DNA from 4 places in the Methylobacterium sp. Leaf113 genome. Region 3 is predicted to be linked to each of the others. Evidence: riboswitches for the same ligand, from Rfam matches in the RefSeq annotation. Region 3 holds a riboswitch; each other region holds the start of a gene.
The links. A riboswitch is a leader RNA that binds a small molecule or an ion and turns the genes downstream of it on or off. The one in region 3 is predicted to bind cobalamin.
Positions count from the first base shown of each region.

Region 1: another riboswitch for cobalamin. It lies ahead of ASF60_RS01310 (CbtB domain-containing protein); the one in region 3 lies ahead of ASF60_RS03620 (TonB-dependent siderophore receptor).
Region 2: another riboswitch for cobalamin. It lies ahead of ASF60_RS07915 (TonB-dependent receptor); the one in region 3 lies ahead of ASF60_RS03620 (TonB-dependent siderophore receptor).
Region 4: another riboswitch for cobalamin. It lies ahead of ASF60_RS14120 (TonB-dependent receptor); the one in region 3 lies ahead of ASF60_RS03620 (TonB-dependent siderophore receptor).

Region 1 is NZ_LMNJ01000001.1:278,963-283,381, forward strand. Features, by position in the region: gene cobW (cobalamin biosynthesis protein CobW) at 1-767, opposite strand, end outside; gene ASF60_RS01300 (DUF1636 family protein) at 764-1,252, opposite strand; gene ASF60_RS01305 (CbtA family protein) at 1,245-2,000, opposite strand; gene ASF60_RS01310 (CbtB domain-containing protein) at 2,028-2,204, opposite strand; cobalamin riboswitch at 2,278-2,470, opposite strand; gene cobU (bifunctional adenosylcobinamide kinase/adenosylcobinamide-phosphate guanylyltransferase) at 2,555-3,088, shown strand; gene cobO (cob(I)yrinic acid a,c-diamide adenosyltransferase) at 3,085-3,696, shown strand; gene ASF60_RS01325 (hypothetical protein) at 3,800-4,168, shown strand; gene ASF60_RS01330 (cobyric acid synthase) at 4,223-4,419, shown strand, end outside.
Region 2 is NZ_LMNJ01000009.1:24,581-28,999, reverse strand. Features, by position in the region: gene ASF60_RS07920 (PepSY domain-containing protein) at 1-589, opposite strand, end outside; gene ASF60_RS07915 (TonB-dependent receptor) at 589-2,703, opposite strand; cobalamin riboswitch at 3,172-3,375, opposite strand; gene ASF60_RS07910 (DUF2934 domain-containing protein) at 3,484-3,687, shown strand; gene ASF60_RS07905 (multicopper oxidase family protein) at 3,771-4,419, opposite strand, start outside.
Region 3 is NZ_LMNJ01000003.1:717-5,135, forward strand. Features, by position in the region: gene ASF60_RS03615 (8'-apo-carotenoid 13,14-cleaving dioxygenase) at 1-1,178, opposite strand, end outside; cobalamin riboswitch at 1,738-1,947, shown strand; gene ASF60_RS03620 (TonB-dependent siderophore receptor) at 2,104-4,293, shown strand; gene ASF60_RS03625 (ABC transporter ATP-binding protein) at 4,293-4,419, shown strand, end outside.
Region 4 is NZ_LMNJ01000023.1:21,584-26,002, reverse strand. Features, by position in the region: gene ASF60_RS14125 (glycoside hydrolase family 16 protein) at 1-150, opposite strand, end outside; gene ASF60_RS14120 (TonB-dependent receptor) at 396-2,546, opposite strand; cobalamin riboswitch at 2,653-2,854, opposite strand; gene ASF60_RS14115 (hypothetical protein) at 2,993-3,583, opposite strand; gene ASF60_RS14110 (hypothetical protein) at 3,826-4,068, shown strand; gene ASF60_RS14105 (hypothetical protein) at 4,134-4,419, shown strand, end outside.

The sequences.
Region 1 (4,419 bases), on a different contig from region 3:
ACCGAGTCGAAATCGTCGTGGTCGTGGTCCTCGCCCTCACCGTGATGGGAGGGGCGCGCGTCGAGGTCGTCCTCGGCTGCAGCCTCGAGACCCAGGATCACGCGCGGGTCGAGGCGGCCGTGCTCGGCCTCGACCATCTTCACCGCGCGGGGCAGGTGCCCGAGCACCTCGGCCCGAACCTTGGCGCGCCCGGCCTCGTCGAGGAGGTCGGCCTTGTTCATCACCACGAGGTCGGCGCAGAGGAGCTGGTCCTCGAACACCTCTTCCAGCGGGTTGTCGTGGTCGACGCTGGCATCGTCGGCGCGCTGGGCGGCCAGAGCCGCCGGATCGTCGGCGAAGAAGCCGGCCGCCACGGCCGGTCCGTCGATCACCGCGACCACGCCGTCCACCGTCACCCGCGAGCGGATGGCCGGCCACTGGAACGCCTGGACAAGGGGCTTCGGCAGGGCGAGGCCCGAGGTCTCGATCAGGATGTGCTCGGGCGGATCGGCCCGGTCGAGGAGCTTGTTCAGGGCCGGCACGAAATCGTCGGCCACGGTGCAGCAGATGCAGCCGTTGGCCAGTTCGACGATGTCCTCGTCGCCGCAGCCCTCGATGCCGCAGGCCGCCAGGAACGAGCCGTCGAAGCCGATATCGCCGAACTCGTTGACGATGATCGCGAGGCGGCGGCCGTTGGCGTTCTCGACGAGGTGGCGCACCAGCGTGGTCTTGCCGGCTCCGAGGAAGCCCGTGACGATCGTGCAGGGAATCTTGGCGACAAGGGTCATTCGGCGGCGTCCGGATGGGGGGGCGCCGCGACGGGCGGCGGGAATGTGGGCGGGAGCGGCGGCGAGAACGGCGGAATACGGGCGACGACGCCCTTGCGGAATTCCTGCGGCCGGGCCTTCCACGGTACGATGCCGTCCGGCGTCTCGGCATAGAGCGCGACGCCGTCCAGGATGGTGCCGGCCGAGGCGACCGGATCGAGATCGCCGTAGACGTAGGTCCAGCGCCCCTGCGACGCGACCGCCACCGTGCAGGGCCGCTTGCACACCGAGAGGCACTCGACGCTCTCGACCGTGATGCCCGGATGACCGCCCGCGCTCACCGCCTCCTGGAGGGCGGCGAGCAGGCGCGCCCCGGCGCGTGGCTCGGAGACGTCCCCGGCCGCCCGGCAGGTGGCGCAGACGTAGAGCGTGACGGCGGCGCTGTCCGTCTGACGCAGGTCTTTGGGTCCTTGATCCAGCAACGGGTCAGTCGACTGGTCAGGCATGGGCCGTCCGGGCCTTGCCGAACAATCCCCAGGCCCAGCCATAGGCCAGCCCGATCACGGCCCAGAACACGAAGGCGATGCCGAGCGAGCGTGCGGCGAACTGCGCCGCGTAGGCCGCCGGCAGGTTCGAGGCGGCGTGGCTGGTCTCCGGCGCGCCCGCGAGATGGGGGGCGACCAGGAGCACGATGCCCCCCGCGATGGTGATCGGCGCGCGCCGGATCGCGATGAGGTACAGCCCCATGGCGGTGGCGAGCGCCGTCATCACCCACCAGAACTGGCGGTCGGCGAGCGGCGCCGCCGCCATGCCGGGCAGTTCCGGCGCCAGCCCGAGAGCCGGTGCCAGGGCCACCGCGAGGAACCCCCCGATGGCGAAGCGCAGGCCGGTTTCGGGGCTTGGCTCGCGGTTGCAGGCGAGCAGCACGGCGCCGAGCAGCAGCGCGTAGCCGACGCCGCCCACCAGGGTGGCCAGCGCCGTGAAGGCCATGCGCGGCAGGCCGGGGCCGGGCTGCCAGTCGGGCGCGACCTCGCCGCCCGCGACCGAGGGGTCCTTGGTGCCGTGATCGTGACCGCCGTGGACGCGCACGACCAGGGAGGCGGGCGACAGGCGTGCGGGATCTGCCGAGGCCTGCGTCTCGTAGCGCTCGGCCGCGATGATGAGCGGCGAGGTGAGCGCGAGCTGCAGGCCCGTCGCGACCACAGCCGCGAGGAAGCCGGCGACCAGGGCCGCCGACACGAGCCGGATGATCATGGGGGTGTCTGCCTTAAGCGGAGGCGCTCAGTGGCAGGGGAAATTCTGGCTGTGGCGGAAGTCGTGCGCCGCATTGTGCAGCGCCATCGCGGGGGCGAAGCCCGCCATGAACACGAGGCCGAGGCCGAGGAAGGCGGCGAAGAGCACGGCGCCGAGACGCTCGTTGGTGCGGGTGCCGGTCAGGACGAGGGTGTTGGTCGACATCGGTTCATCTCCTGGCCGCCCCGCCGGCGGCCGTCACGGATCGATCGGGTGGACGGAAGGTCCACGCTCGATGGCAGGTCCACTCTCGGCGGCAGGTCTCCTGGCTCGCGGGTCGCTGGTCCTGCCGCCTTCCCGGATCGCTCCAGTGGCCGATGGCAGTCCCGTCTCCGCTCACAGTTGCGGGGGCAGCTGCGGTTTCAGGGTCGCCCCCTCACCGCATTCCCTTTTCACCCCGTCGCCGGGGCACCGTCCGATCCACGCTTCTACGCGGTTGCCGTCGCGCTGACAACGCGGCCCGGATCGGATTCCGGCCTTTGACCCGAGGGCTCGATTTCGGGCACAGGAGGCCCATGCCGAACCTCCCTCCCAGACTGACTCTCGTGCTCGGCGGCGCGCGCTCCGGCAAGAGCGCCCACGCGGAGGGGCTGATCGAGGCCTGTCCCGCCCCCTGGCTGTACCTCGCCACGGCGCAGGCCTGGGACGACGAGATGCGCGACCGCATCGCGCTCCACCGGGAGCGCCGCTCGGCCGACTGGATCACCCGCGACGTGCCGATGGACCTGGCCGGGGCGGTGGCCGCTGCGCCCGGGCCGGTGCTGGTCGATTGCCTCACCCTCTGGCTCACCAACCTGATCCTGGCCGAGGCCGACGTGGAGGCCGCCACCGCCGCGCTGTTGGCGGCCTGCGCGGCGGCGCCCGGCCCGGTGGTGCTGGTCGGCAACGAGGTCGGGCTCGGCATCGTGCCGGACAATGCGCTGGCCCGCCGGTTTCGCGATGCCGCCGGGCGGCTGCACCAGCGCCTCGCGCGACAGGCCGACCACGTCGTCTTCCTGGTGGCGGGCCTGCCCCTGATCGTGAAACCCCAAGCTGGAGCCACCCCATGACGGACGCCGTGAACGACGCCGAACGCCATCGCGAAAAGATGGAGAAGCGCAAGGCGGTGCAGGACGCCGAGGTCGCCGGCAAGACGATCGAGAAGGGGCTTCTCATCGTCAACACCGGTCCCGGCAAGGGCAAGACCACGGCGGCCCTCGGGCTGATGCTGCGGGCGCTGGGCCATGGCTGGCGCGTCGGCGTGGTCCAGTTCATCAAGGGCGCCTGGGACACGGGCGAGAAGCACGCGCTCCAGGTCTTCGGGGACCGGATCGACTGGCACACCCTCGGCGAGGGTTTCACCTGGGAGACCCAGGACAAGGCCCGCGACATCGCCGCCGCCGAGCACGCCTGGGCCAAGGCCCTCGACCTGATGGCGGATCCGACGATCCGCCTCGTGGTGCTGGACGAGCTCAACATCGCGTTGCGCTACGATTACCTGGACCTCGATGCCGTGGTGGCGGCCTTCCGGGCGCGCCGGCCTGACCTCCACGTCATCGTCACCGGCCGCAATGCCAAGCCGGCCCTGATCGAGGCCGCCGATCTCGTCACCGAAATGGGCTCCGTGAAGCACCACTTCGCCGCCGGGGTGAAAGCCCAGGTGGGCATCGAATTCTAGGAACGGATGTCTGTCGACGGGGCGACCCGAAAGCGCAACGTCCTGTTGATCGAGGGCGCGAAACCTGCGCTGTTCCCTGGGTTTCAATCAGGAGATGCGGGGCGTGATTCCGTGGTTGCCGGCTCTGAGCGTGTTCGCCTTGTCGTCCGCGAGCGCGGCCCCGCTGTGCGGGTACGAGGCTGCCTCGATCGATCAGATGGTCGGTGACATCACCCGCGCGGGTGGCCGCGTCGTGCTCGATACGCCGGACTTCATCGCCGCGGAGGAACCGCGCCGCCTGATCCTCTGGACCTTCGCCAAGCCGAAATCCGGGCAGTTCCCGGCCTTCATCTGCCGTCAGGTCGTTCAAACGGGCGATCGGATCGACATTCAGTTGAGCGCCGTCTGCAAGGGCGCGAAGCCGCAATGCGACGCCCTGATTGCCAGCGTGCTCGATCAGCAGCAGAAGGCCACGCAGCATCTTCGCCCCTGAATGATGGCCTCCGCTTCCGATGCGGCGCCATCGACGCTGACAGGTCCTTGCCCGATGACCCGCGCCATCATGATCCAGGGCACCGGCTCGGATGTCGGAAAGTCGCTGATCGTCGCCGGTCTGTGCCGGGTCTTCGCGCGGCGGGGGCTGAGCGTGCGGCCGTTCAAGCCGCAGAACATGTCGAACAACGCCGCCGTCACCGCCGATGGCGGCGAGATCGGGCGGGCGCAGGCGCTGCAGGCCCGCGCGGC
Region 2 (4,419 bases), on a different contig from region 3:
GCGGGATCGCCCCGAGCCAGTTCCACAGGCGCTCCCGGCGGGTGGTATCGAGCACGACCGCGCCGGTGCGGGCCGAGACGTAGAGCTCGGTGCCGGACGCGTCGCCCGGCGCCACCACGTGGAAGGGGCGCAGAGGGTCGTAGCGGTCCCGCACCGTCCATTGGTCGCGCCGCACCGCCCGCACGGTGGCGCCCGGCCCGAACGACGCCACGGCCGCCGCCGCGTCGATGGGGCCGAGGGTCTGCCCGGTCTCGGCCGAGACCGCGTGGCGCGCGCCGTCGCGGGTGGTGACCTGATAGACCGGCGCCCCGCCCCGCATCGACAGGCTGAGGCCGCCGGGGGGCGGGTCGAGCCCGGCCCGGGCCAGGGCCGCGTCGGGGCCGAGATGCACCCGGTCCCAGGCGATGGGCGTGAGATGGGACAGGCGCTCGGCCTCGGTGAGGGCCGGGAACGCCACGTAGAGCATCACCAGCCCCGACAGCACCCAGGCGGCGAGGAACAGCCCGGTGACGATGCCGAGCCAGCGATGGCCGAGGATCAGCCAGCGCTTGACGGGCTTCAGGAGCGCCCGCGTCGAAGGCGCCCGCATCAGAACCGCACGCTGTAGGCCACCTCGAAGGAGCGCGGGCGGCCGAGCAGCCAGTTGGTGCCGACCCCGTTCACCGCGTTGCCGCTGATCGCGTAGATCTCGTCGAAGAGGTTGTAGGCTCGCAGGGACAGCCGCGAGGACGGCGTGACCTGATGGTCGAGACCGGCATTGACCAGGGTGTAGGCCGGGCGCTGCGCCTGGTTGCCGAAGTCGCTGAAGGTCTCGCCCACGTGCTGCAGGCCGATCCGGGCCTCCCAGGCGGGGGCGAAGGCCCAATTGACCCAGAGATTGCCGACGCGCTCCGGCACGTCGATGGGCTGGCGTCCGGCATAGGAGACCACTGCGCTCCCGACCCTTTGGTTGAAGGCGTCGTACTGGGCGTGAAGCAGGGCCACGTTGGCGTCGATGCGCCAGGCCTCGAACAGGTGCAGGCTCAGGGCCGCCTCGACGCCGAGGGAGGATTGCTGCCCGACCTGGGTCGCGAGCGCCGCCTCGCCCGGCACCCGCGTGATCGGATTGTCCTTGACGATGCGGTAGCCGGCCAGGGTCCACTCGGCCCGGCCGTTCCAGGCGACGCCCTTGGCGCCGACCTCCACCTGCTCGCCGGTGGAGAGCTTCAAACCGGACAGATTCTGCGACAGCGAGATCAGGCTGCCGACCGGATCGGTGGCGGTGGCGTATTGGGCGTAGAGCGCCAGCAGGGGGGTCGGGTTGTAGACGGCGCCGAAGCGGTAGCTGAGCGCCTGGAAATCCTGCTCGAAGGCGGCGCCCGTGACGAGGTTGGTCCGGTGCAGCACCGGCGCGTCGTAGCGCATGCCGGCCAGCAGCGAGAGCTGATCGGACAGGATCAGGCGGTTCTCGGCGAAGACCGAGGCCTGGCGCGTGTTGGTGGCGTAGGCCGGAGTGGCGCGGCCATTGGCCGGGAACAGACCCGGGTCATAGGCGAAGGGATCGACGCTGGTGGTGAGGCCGCCGCCCTCGGAGCTGAAGTTGTTGGTGTGCCGGAACGCGATGGCGTTGACGTCGAACCCGGCCAGGAATTCGTTGCGGAATCCGAACACTGTGCCCCGGATCGTCGCGTCGAGGCGATTCCCGATCTGCTCCTGGCTGTGGTAGATTTCGAGATAGTCCGAGCGGTCGATCCGCCCGGTGTCGCGGTTGAAGGCGTATTGCTCGACGTCCCGCCACTGGCGCCGGCTCTGGAGCCGGTAGGCGGTGTTGCGGATCGTGATGTCGGCGCTCGGCGTCCACTCCGCTCGCAGCTGCGTCCAGTTGTCGGTCCAGAGGATCTGGGCGTCGCTGACGTTGTAGTTGTTGAACCGGATGGCGTCGCGGATGCGCCCGTCGATGAGCGGCGTGCCCCAGTAGCGGGCCGGCTCCTGGTAGCCGAAATCATGGCTCAGGGTGATGGCGAGGTCCGGATTCGCCTGCAGGGTCAGGGCGCCCGAGACCGCGAGATTGCGGAAGTCGCCGTCCGGCGCGATCCAGCCTGCGGCGCGGTTGCCGCTGATGTTGAGGCGGTAGGCGAGCGCCTCCCCGATGGGACCGCCGGAATCGAGGGCCAAGCGCGCCAAACCGTCCGAGCCGACGGCCGCGCGCGCCACGTTGAGGGGCGTGAAGACCGGCTTCTTGGTCACGACGTTGATCACGCCGCCGATGGCGCCGTCGCCGTAGAGCACGGAGGCCGGCCCACGCAGCACCTCGATGCGCTCGACGTTCCAGGTGTCGAACGGGAAGGTGACGGTGCCCGCCCCGACGAACAGGCGGGTGCCGTCGTAGAGCTGCTGGATCGAGTTCGGGCCGGCGAAGCCCCGGGCCGTGAAGGCGCCGTTGCCGTTGCCGGGGGCCGCCACCGTGGTGATGCCGGTGGCGTTCTGGGTGACGGCCTCCGCCACCGTGTTCTGGCCGCGCAGGCGCGTGGTCTCCCCCGCGATCACGTCGACGCTGGCGGGGGTTTCCAGGGGCGTCAGGCCGAGGCGGCTGGCGCTGCGGCTCGAGCTGCGCAGGTTCAGCCCCTCGGCGGGCGGCGGGCCGCCGCGCCCGGAGCCCGCGACCTCCAGGGTCTCCAGGGTGACGGCCGAGTGGGATTCGCCGGGCGCGGCGTCGGCCGGCATCGGCAGCAGGCCGCCGAGCAGGGCCGCGAGCGGCCAGGATGTGAGGGGCCGGAATATCGGAGGCCGGGATATCGGGGGCAAGGATATCAGGGGCAAGACGTGGCCCTGCCGAGCGCGTCGGGCGCGTGGGGATCGGGACGGGATTTGGGCGAGGGACATGGAACAACCGGGAAGGGGCGCGGGCATCGGCCAGGGCCGACGAGCCACCTCTGCTAAAGCGAATGTTATAATGTTACAATCGCTGAGTGGTGCCGGACGCGACGTTGTCCGCAAGCCAGCCGTCTCCGGACCGCGCGGGGCGATCGGACGAGGCGGACGGGAGCGGGACGCGCGGGCGCAGACGGGCATCGACGGGACGGCTGACGCGACGGGTCGCGCGGAGTGGCACGTCACCGCGACGAGGTCGGTCCGTTCGCCGCATGCGAACGCCCCGACACCCACCAGGACACCCCGCCCGATGCGTTTCGCGTGTGACCACGACTGACGGCAGGTCTCCTGGCTCGCGGGTCACCGCCCTCTCATCGTCTTCCCAGAGGCTTGCAACCCCCAGTGACGTGTTGATGATGGGCTCGCCGCTTACAGTTGCGGGGGCAGCCGCGGCGTTGGGGCAGAGCCCCGCACCGCGTTCCCTTTTGATCCTCGATCCGAGGAACCGTCGCGCCGAAGCTAGGCGGTTTCCGGCGCCGGCGTCAATCGACGGGGACGATTCGCCCCCGGGAGCGTTGGCCCCGCGGCGGGGGTCGCACCTGCGATCGCCGGTCACGAAGGAGCAGAAGCACGATGTCCGAGGATGGGATCACGTTCGAACGGGTCCGCGAGCGCGCCCACGAGATCTGGGAGCGCAACCACCGTCCCGAAGGCTTCGAGGTCGAGTTCTGGCTGATGGCCGAGCGGGAACTCCGCGCCGAGCAGGCCCGCCGCAAGCCGGCCGCCGACCGGACCGCCTCGGAGACGCCGCCGGGGGCCGACACGACCACCCGGTGAGGCCGGCATGGCTCGCCTTCGGGCGAGGTTAGGCCGACGAGGCCCGCGGTGAGGCGCGTGCCGCCTGCCGAGACGGAAAACCGTCAGGATCGGACGTCGAGCACGCCCATCATGCCGAGTTCCTCGTGCTCGAGAATGTGGCAATGGTACATGCGCGGCCCCGGCTGGTCCTGGCGCAGCAGGAGCCGGACCGTCTCGCCGGGCACGACGTTCACGGTGTCCTTCCAGGCGCGATAGCCCGGGGTCCTGACCTGTCCGTCCTTCTCGTAGGCGACGATCTGGAACTGGGTTCCGTGGACATGGAACGGGTGATCCATGTCCGACTGGTTGACGATGTCCCATTGTTCGACCTGACCGACCTTCGAGACCTCGTCGATGCGGGTCATGTCGAAGCTCTTGTTGTTGATCAGGAACTTCATGTCGTGGCTGCCGGGCGGCTTGGCGGCGGCACCGCCTTTCGCGGTTCCGCCGTGATCCATGCCCGGCATGGCACCGTGATCCATGGAGCCCATGTCCTCCGTCAGCACGAAGCGGCGGGTGACGACCGGGGCCTGGAGCGGGGCGATCGCCCGCAGCATCTTCGGCAGCGGCGGTGGCGGCGTCGCCGGTCGTCCCGCCACGTTCGCGGTCAGCAGGACCTTACCCGCCTCCTTTGGCTCCCCCGGTCCCATCCAGCCGCGCTCGTAGGCGAGCGTGGTCAGTTTGGCCGGGCCGGGCTGATCGAAGGAGACG
Region 3 (4,419 bases):
GTCAGGTCGTGCTTGTAGAGTTGCGTCGCACCAATGAGTTGGGTGTTGCCGTCTGCCGGGACTGAGCCCGTGTAGACGTAGCGGTGTAATTGCCCGAAGCGTCGCTCGTCGATCCGGGGAAACTCCTGTGCCGCGGGATCGATCACCTGCCGCTCGACCCGTTCCGTCGCCGGGTCGGCGATCCAGCGCTCCAATTGGCCCGGCGTGTCGAGACCGCCAGCGGCCGAGGCGAACACACTCTCGTAGGCTACGACGTCGAGGACCACGCGCCCATCAGCGTCGTCGTAGGCGTTGGCAACGTGGAAGGCGAAGCACGGATCGACGGCGCACCAGACTATGTCGGCGGCCGTGCCGTACCGCGGCAGCAGGCCGACGCGGGCACGGTGGGCGGGATTCCAGCGGAACGGGAAGCGGTGACCAGCCAGCACTGCCCGCATCGAAAAGGTGACGGGCAGGTCCAGCACCACGACGAAGCGCATCGTGATCGCGCAATCGTGGATGCAGGGGCCGTGCTCGACCGGAATCGCTACATCACGCACGACCCGGCCCGTGGGCGAGATGACGACGTGGCGCACGCTGTCCCAGACGCGGCCGTCATAGGCGATGGCATGTGTCTCACCGGTCGCCGGGTCGCGATGCGGATGTCCAGTGAAGGAGCCAGCGAGGGTGTCATCGAACGTGTCGTAGCGCTGCGTCTCCAAATCCTCGGACAGCGCGACGGGGAAACTGCCGGCCTCGACCACGGCCAAGGTGCGGCCGCCGATCGCGACGACGTTGGTGTTAACAGTGTCGTCGCCGCGGCGCGGCCCAGGGGCAGCGGGCCGGCCGAGCGCTGAGGACGCCGCACGCGAACCGATCCAGCGGTTGCGGTACCACAAGGCTTTTCCGTCCTCGATGCAGAGACCGTGCACCATGCCGTCGCCCAGGAACCAGTCGTGGCCGCGCGTTGTCGGGCAGGCAGGGTTGGCGCCCATCTTGAGGTAGCGGCCGTCGAGCCCCACCGGGATCGTTCCAGTCACGCGCAGATCCCGCAGGGTCAGCTCCTCGCGCATTGGCGCATGGACGCCAACCACAAAGGGGTGCTGCGTTCCTGGCAGGCGCAGCCGATTACAGGCCGCCACCAGCGCGACAATGCCCTCGGCGGTGGCATGCAGGCTGGACGCGATCAAGTTCGGCATCGGGCGCTGGCTCGGGGCGATCGGAGGGAGAGCGAGGGCCCTCGTAATCGAGGCGCCCCGATTCACCGGGAAAGGGAGACATTTCTGTTCGCCTGAGAAGACTGGGCGATCTTATCGATAATGTATCCAATCGCGTCTGGCCACGTGACGAAATCGAATCGTTACGTCGACGGCTCGGTCAGCCAAACGCTTGGACGCCTCCTACAACCGGCTCAATGGCCGCTTTTGAGTTTGCCATCGACGAGCTTCTACGGCTTGGTTGGGTCGGGACCCGTCCGTCCGCTCTACGACTGGGTTGGGTGGAATGCGGTCCGGCTGCTTTCGATCGGAAGACGTCCTTAAGCGCCCTATCGTAGAGGCCATCGGGCATCGGCCAGTTGCACCACTGGGCGCAGGCTGCCTAACCTCCCACCGCAGATGGACCAAAGCCTCCGCTCCTGAACACCGCAGACAGTCCCAAATCATCTGAAGACGCACAACCATCCAGAACCATATCGATGCAATGTTACAATGTTGCGGAAAATGGCGTTCCCTCGATTGACTATGCGGCAGCGCCCGGCGAATGTCTGACCGTCAAGGTTCCTGCGGGTCGTCGGCTCGCGGGCTAAGAGGGAATTCGGGGTGCTCGCAGGAGTGCTTCCGAAGCTGCCCCCGCAACTGTCAGCGGCGAGCCCTTTCCGTTCATGGTCACTGGTGCGTCGCACCGGGAAGGCCGAGGCGAGGGCAATGACCCGCGAGCCAGGAGACCTGCCTTGCACCACGATACGTCTCTCGGGCGGGGTGTCCCGGCGGAGCGCATGAGCGGACTCGGCTGCTGACGCGGCCGATCCCGTGAGGGCACCCGCTCGGCCGTCGCTCGACAACCTTGAGCGCACTGGTGCCTTTTTGTCCCAACCTGCCGACCTCGAAGGCCCCGATCCTGAACCTGCCCGTTCCGGCGAAGCGTCGTCGGACGTCGGGGCATCGAGGATCGCACTACGCGCTTGCCGCAATCCTCTCGGCAGCTGCGCCTTCCTTGGAGGCCCGGGCGCAGGAGGCCGTCACGCTGGAGGAGCTCTCCGTGGAAGGGGCTGGCGGAGGTGCCCCGGCCGTCGCTGGTGCTGGTCCCAACTCAGGTATCGGCCTGATCGGTCCGACCCCGGGTTACCGGGACGACCGGGCTGTGAGCAGCACGAAGACCGACACGCCCCAGCGCGACGTGCCCCAGGTCGTCACCGTCGCACCGCGGGAGGTCATCACGGATCTGGCCGCCACCCGGGTCGACCGGGTCTTCAACTATACGCCCGGTGTCGCCCAGCAGAACAATTTCGGCGGCCTGACGGTGTTCAGCTACGCCATCCGCGGCACGACGACCTCGGAACTCTACCGTAACGGCTTCCCGATCAACCGGGGCTCGCCGCCGCCGCCTGACACCCAGAACGTCGAGCGGATCGAGGTCCTGAAGGGTCCCGGCGGCGGCCTGTTCGGGCGCAGCGACCCGGGCGGCCTCGTCAATTTCGTCACCAAGCAGCCGACCGCCGAGCGCTTCGTCGAGATGGGCGGCCTGTGGGGCTCGTTCGAGCAGTTCCGCGGCACGGTGGATGCCGGCGGCGCCCTGAACGAGGACGGCACGCTCCTCTACCGCTTCAACTTCGCGGGCGGACGCCAGAACAGCTTTCGCGATTTCGTCGATGGCGACCGGCTCCTCGTCGCGCCCGTCGTAAGTTGGCAGATCACGCCGGACACGAAAATCACCGTCGAAACCGAGTTCCTGCGCAACCGCGTCGTCTTCGACCGGGGCGTGATCGCGATCAACAAGCAACTGGGATTCCTGCCAATCTCCCGCTTCCTCGGTGAGCCGGGGCAGAGCACCGATCAGAGTTCGGACACGATGCAGGTGCGCGTCGAGCATCGCTTCAACGCCGATTGGCAGATGCGGCTGGCCACCCACTTCAACACCGGCTCGCTGGTCGGGGAATCGGCGGAGGTCCGTGGCCTCGCCGCTGACAACCGCACGGTTCTGCGCGACCGGAACTTTCGCGATTACCGCTGGGATACCGCCATCGGCCAGGCCGAGGTGGTGGGGCGCTTCACCACCGGTGATCTGGGCCATACCGTGCTTCTCGGCTTCGAGCGGGAGAGCACCGACAGCCGCGTGGTCTACGACCGCTCGAACTTCCGCCAGAGCCCCTACAGCCTCGACATCTACGATCCGCGCTACGGCCAGGCCCTGCCGCCGCTGACCATCCGGCGCAACAACCTGGAGCGGGTCACCAATACCGCCCTCTACGCCCAGGACCAGATCGCGCTCAGTCCGGAGTGGAAAGCCCTGCTCGGGGTCCGGTTCGACTTCTTCGAGCAATCCTTCCGCGAGCGCACAACGGCGACGCAGACGGAACAATCCCGGGTGGCGACGACACCGCGCGCCGGCCTCGTCTACCAGCCCCTGCCGGAGCTCTCGCTCTACACCAATGTCGGCACCAGCTTCCGGCCCAATATCGGCCCCGACGCCTTCGCGGTAGCTCGCTCCGTGCCGTTCGAGCCCGAGACCGGCATCGGCTACGAAGTCGGTGCCAAGCTCGATGTGTTCGGCGGCGCGCTCGGCCTGACGGCAGCGGCCTTCCGCATCGAGCGGCAGAACGTGCTCACGGCCGACCCCAACAACAGCGGCTTCTCGTTGGCAGCGGGCCGCGTGCGCAGCCAGGGCTTAGAACTGACCGCCGCCGGCCAGATCACCCCCGAGATCAAGGTTCTGGCGGGTTACGTCTATGCCGACGCGGTGGTGACCAAGGACAACGTGCTTCCCGTGGGCGCACCGCTCATCAACATCCCGCGCCACTCGGGCAGCCTGCTTGCCGTGCACGAGGTGCAGGCGGGCCCCTGGAAGGGGCTAGGCCTCGGCGGCGGCGTGCGCGGCGTCGGCGAACGCGCCGGGGACGCGGCAGGCTCCGGCTTCGTGCTCCCGGCCTACATCGCGGTCGATGCCCTGGCCTATTACCGCTACGAGAACATGCGCTTCGGCCTTAACGTCGAGAACATCTTCGACGCGACCTACTACGAGAGTTCGAACAACGTCTTCCGGGTCTATCCCGGCGCGCCCCGGCGCTTCACAGGCACAATCTCGGTGCGCTTCTGATGGCCGAGGTCACGACCCATGCGGGCGACGCCGTGCTCGCCATCCGGGGGGTGAGCAAGCGTTTCGGCGAACGCCAGGCCCTCGACGGCCTCGACCTGTCGCTCCGCCCCGGCGAGGTCTTCGCCT
Region 4 (4,419 bases), on a different contig from region 3:
CATCTCCGAGGCATCGAGCGTCTGCCAGCGCTCGTCGAAGGTCGGAGCCCCGAAGGTCGCCGGATCGATCTTGCCGGGCAGCGGACCGGCTTGCGCCAGGACGGTGCCGGCAAGCGTCGCGGCGACGAGACAGGCGAAGCGTTGGAACATCACAGTATCCTCGAAACGATGCCGGACCACTGACGCCGACGGGCCTCCGCCCCCATCCTTGATAGGGCGCCGCAAGGGTCCGAGCCAGTGCAGGGAGGCCTATGGCCGGCGCAGGGGTGCCACGACGACGTCACAACGCGGCGATCTCATGGCGCCAGCGGGATCGCGCATTCTCCCGTTTCTTCGGAAGGACAGCGACAGCGTCGCATCGCAAAGATCCCGGCAGGGACATCGCGGGCGCGGCTTCAGAAGCGCCCCGCGAGGGTCAGACGAAACGCGGTGGGCTCGACCGGATGGACATGCCGGTCGGCCACGCCCGCGGGGCCTTCGCCGCTCAGGCGCGAGGTGTAGAAGTAAGCGATCTGGTCCGCCCTGGCGTTGGTCAGGTTCAAGACGTCGAGGGACAGGCTGATTCCGTCGTCGAAGGCGTAGCCGATCCGTCCGTTCAGGAGAGCCGTCGCTTTCGAGCGCACCGAATTGTCCTCGATCAGCGGACGCGGCCCGAAGTAGCGAAAGCGCATCGAACCGAACCAGCCGGGACCCGCACCGAAGGTGAATCCGGCCGACGCGATGGTGGTCGGTGCCTCCGGCACCCGGTTGCCGATCGGGTCCCGGTCCGAGAAGCGGGCGTTGGTGACCGTCAGGTCGCCCTCCAGGGAGAGCCAAGGCGTCACCGCGTAGCGGTTGGTCCACTCGATGCCGAATCGGCGGGTGGGGCGGCTCGGCTCGGTGGTGCCGCTGTCGCCCTGGAACAGGTTCTCGGAGGCGAAATCGAGTTGGAACAGGGCGACGGCGGTCTCGAGCCCGGCGATGCTGCGGTTGCGCAGGCCGATCTCCGAGCCGGTCGAGGGCACGAGGAAGGGCGAGCGGCTGATGTTGAAGAGCGGGCTCGTCGGATCGACCGTGGCGGTTACGCCGCGGGCGTCGTTGGAGTGGAAGCCGCCGCCGTAATTCACGAACAGCTCGGTCTCGAACCACGGACCGAGCACGAGGCCGAGCTTCGGGTTGACGATGCCGTCCCGTGCCGTGCCGGAATTGGCCGGCGTGTCCGAGCGGACATCGGCGGTGAACCCGTCGGCCCGGACACCGACGCTGGTGCGCAGCCAATCGGTCCAGCGCACCCGGTTCTCGACGTAGAGGGCGGCGCTCGCCTCCAGCACCCGGTCGTCCAGCACCGTCGAGCGGACCTGCCGCGCGGTGGTGTTGAACAGGCCGACGCGGATCGAGTCCGTGCGGGTCTGAAGCCCTATCTCGGTCTCCATCGGCAACCCGAAGAGATCGCCCTGGACCGTGTGGCTGATCTCGCCGCCGCCCAGCACCCGGCTGTCGCGCTGGCGGAACTGGTCGCCGCTGACCGGATCGTTGAGAAAATACGTGAAGTCGTTGAACAGGTTCATCCCATAGCGGATGACGTAGGCGTTCGCCCGGGTGATGCCGGCGTCGCTCGTCCGGCTCCAGCGTCCAGAGAGCGAGAAACGGCCGGTGTCGCCGCCATCCGTGGGGTTCAGGGCGCCGAAGCGGCCGATGATCCCCTCCGCGACGGCGCGCTCCGGGATCTGGTTGGTGGCGTTCCACCGGGCCCAGTAGGCCATGCCCGTCAGGGCGAAGCCGTCCAGGGCCGTGCCCTGGCTGTAGCGGACGACGCCGTTGAGCTTGGCCAGACGGTCCGGCACGTCCCAGGGGCCGTCATAGGTCTGGGCCTCGCCCGCCACCAGAAGGGTGCCCTGCCCGAGCGGTGCCGACGCGATGGTGAGCGCCCGCTTGTAGCCGAAGCTGCCGAAGGAGGTCAGGGCGAGGTTGCGGTCGGTCTTGTCGAGATAGTCGATCCGCACCGAACCGGCCGAGGCGAAGTCGCCATCGCGCACGAAGTAGGGACCCTTGTGGAACTCCACCGCGCCGACGAGTTCCGGGATCAGGAAGTTGAGGTCGGCATAGCCCTGTCCGTGGGCGTGGGTCCGCATGTTGACCGGCATGCCGTCGATCGACAGCGCGATATCGGTGCCGTGGTCGAGATTGAACCCGCGCAGGAAGAACTGGTTGGCCTTCCCCTCCCCGGAATGCTGGGTGACGATGAGACCGGGCACGCTTTCCAGCACCTCTCCCGGTCGGGTGATCGGGCGGCTGTTGATCTGCGCACCCGATATCACCCCCGCGCTCGCCGCATCGACGGGCCTGAGACCGCCGCCGATGCCGGTGACGCCGCCGACGAAGCCCGCCTGCGCGACCGGTCCGGTTCCGGGCGGCGCCGATGCCTCCGCCGTGACCGAGAGTTCAGCCAGGTTCGCCTCGGCCGCCTGGCCAAAGACCGGCCGGATCTGCGCGCCGTAAGGCACCAGGCCGGCGCAGGAGACCAGAAGGAGCGTTCGGTAGGGGGGCCGTGACGGAGCGGGCGACATGAAACCTCGGGCGACGTCTGTGGCACGTCACCGCGACGAGGTCGGTCCGTTCGCCGCGTGCGAACGCCCCGACACCCACCAGGACACCCCGCCCGATGCGTTTCGCGTGTGACCACGATGGACGGCAGGTCTCCTGGCTCGCGGGTCACCGCCCTCTCATCGTCTTCCCAGGTGCCGGGGCACCCAGTGACGTGTTGATGATGGGCTCGCCGCTTACAGTTGCGGGGGCAGCCGCGGCGTTGGGCTCTCGCCCGCACCGCGTTCCCTTTTGATCCTCGATCCGAGGAACCGTCCGAGGCCAGAAGACCAGAGGAAGCCCGACAGCGTCAATCGAACGCGCGGGAAATCGGCGTCCTGTGCTCCCTGTGCGACAGCCCGGGCCGAGCCCAGCGCCGGGGGGTCGGGGACAGGCCGGGTGAAGGCTGGATGGGCGGCCGCCCCTCCGATCAGAGCGGGCGATCCCGATCCTGGTCCGGGCTCCAGCTTCGCAGCGGCGAGGGTCCGATCTGGCGTTCGGCGCGGGGCGCCGGCTCGTCCTCGAGCCAGGTGCGGGGGCCATTGGCATTGCCCCGGACGACGTCACCGGCGACGATCGCGTGTCCGGAGGCGACCGCCACGATCAATTGGGTGGCGTAGGCCCTCGGACCGCTGCCCTTGAGGGACATGCCGGGTCCGCCCGGACGGAGCTTGCTGCCGAGCGCGCCCCAGAGGGGCGGTGTCTTGATCCGGCGCAAACCAAAGCCCTGGTCGATCAAGCCAGCGGCCGCCTCGATCTGGCCGTTGAGGAGAAGCAGGCCCGGCCGCGTCAGGCGGAAGGCATAGCTGCCTTCGTCGTCCTCCTCGACGAGGTTCACCAGCTTCAACGACAGGGCCTGACAGGCCGTGTCGACGTTGTCGCGGGTGAACTCGGCGTCGACGGCCAGCGGCCTCAGGGCTTGGCCCGAAATCCGGCAGGAAACCCGTTGGAGGAAGAAGCGACGTCTGGAAATCTGGCTCAGGCCCCATCCAAGCGCGATCGCGCGACGTGGGGCGATCATCCGCCGGACAGCATGGCGCCCGGAGGTTTCGGTCTGGTTGAGACGGTCCGCGAGTTTCGGTGGCGGAATGCACGCCGTGGTTGACGATCCAGTGCCCGGCCCGATCCCGCGGGGACCCCGGTCTCGGTCACCGAGGCGGCGCGGGCGCTCGCCCCCGCGATCGGCCGATCGATGCCGGCCCTCTTGCTGTTCGCCCGTCACCGCCCTCTGTGAGCGGTCATCACCGCCGGGAGACATCGGACATGACGAAGCTGTTCATCGCCAACATCAGGACCGCCGAGGGACCGAAACCGCTGGTGACCGTGCGGGCCGCCGCCGAGGGCGAAGCCAGGCTGTTTCTCGAAGCCGCCTATCCGGACGACGAGATCCTCGACGTGGCGGAGCCGAGCGGCTGGGCCAGCGACGCCGACACCGGCAGCGCGGCGGGCGACATCCGCGAGCATGCCGGCGTGCAGTGGCAGGCGCCCTCCAGCCATTCCGGCTGAGATTCAGCGCCGCCGGTTGAACTCGGCGCTTGCCAGCGCCAATCGTGCCGTGACCATTGCCGACCATGCCGATCCGTCGCGAGCATCGCTTCTTCTATCCGATCGACTGGCCCGAGCTGTCGGCCGTCATCCGGTTCACTCGCGCGCGGGGTCGGTGCGAGTCCTGCGGACGGCCGCATGGCCGGCGGGTCTTCCATCTCGGCGATGGGCGCTGGTGGGACGACGATGCCAGCGCATGGCGCGATGGGGCAGGGCGGTTCGTCTGCCTCGCGGTCGGGATCGATGACGTGCTGGGAACCGTGCGGACGACGCGCGTGGTCCTGGCGACGGCCCACCGCGACCACGATACGG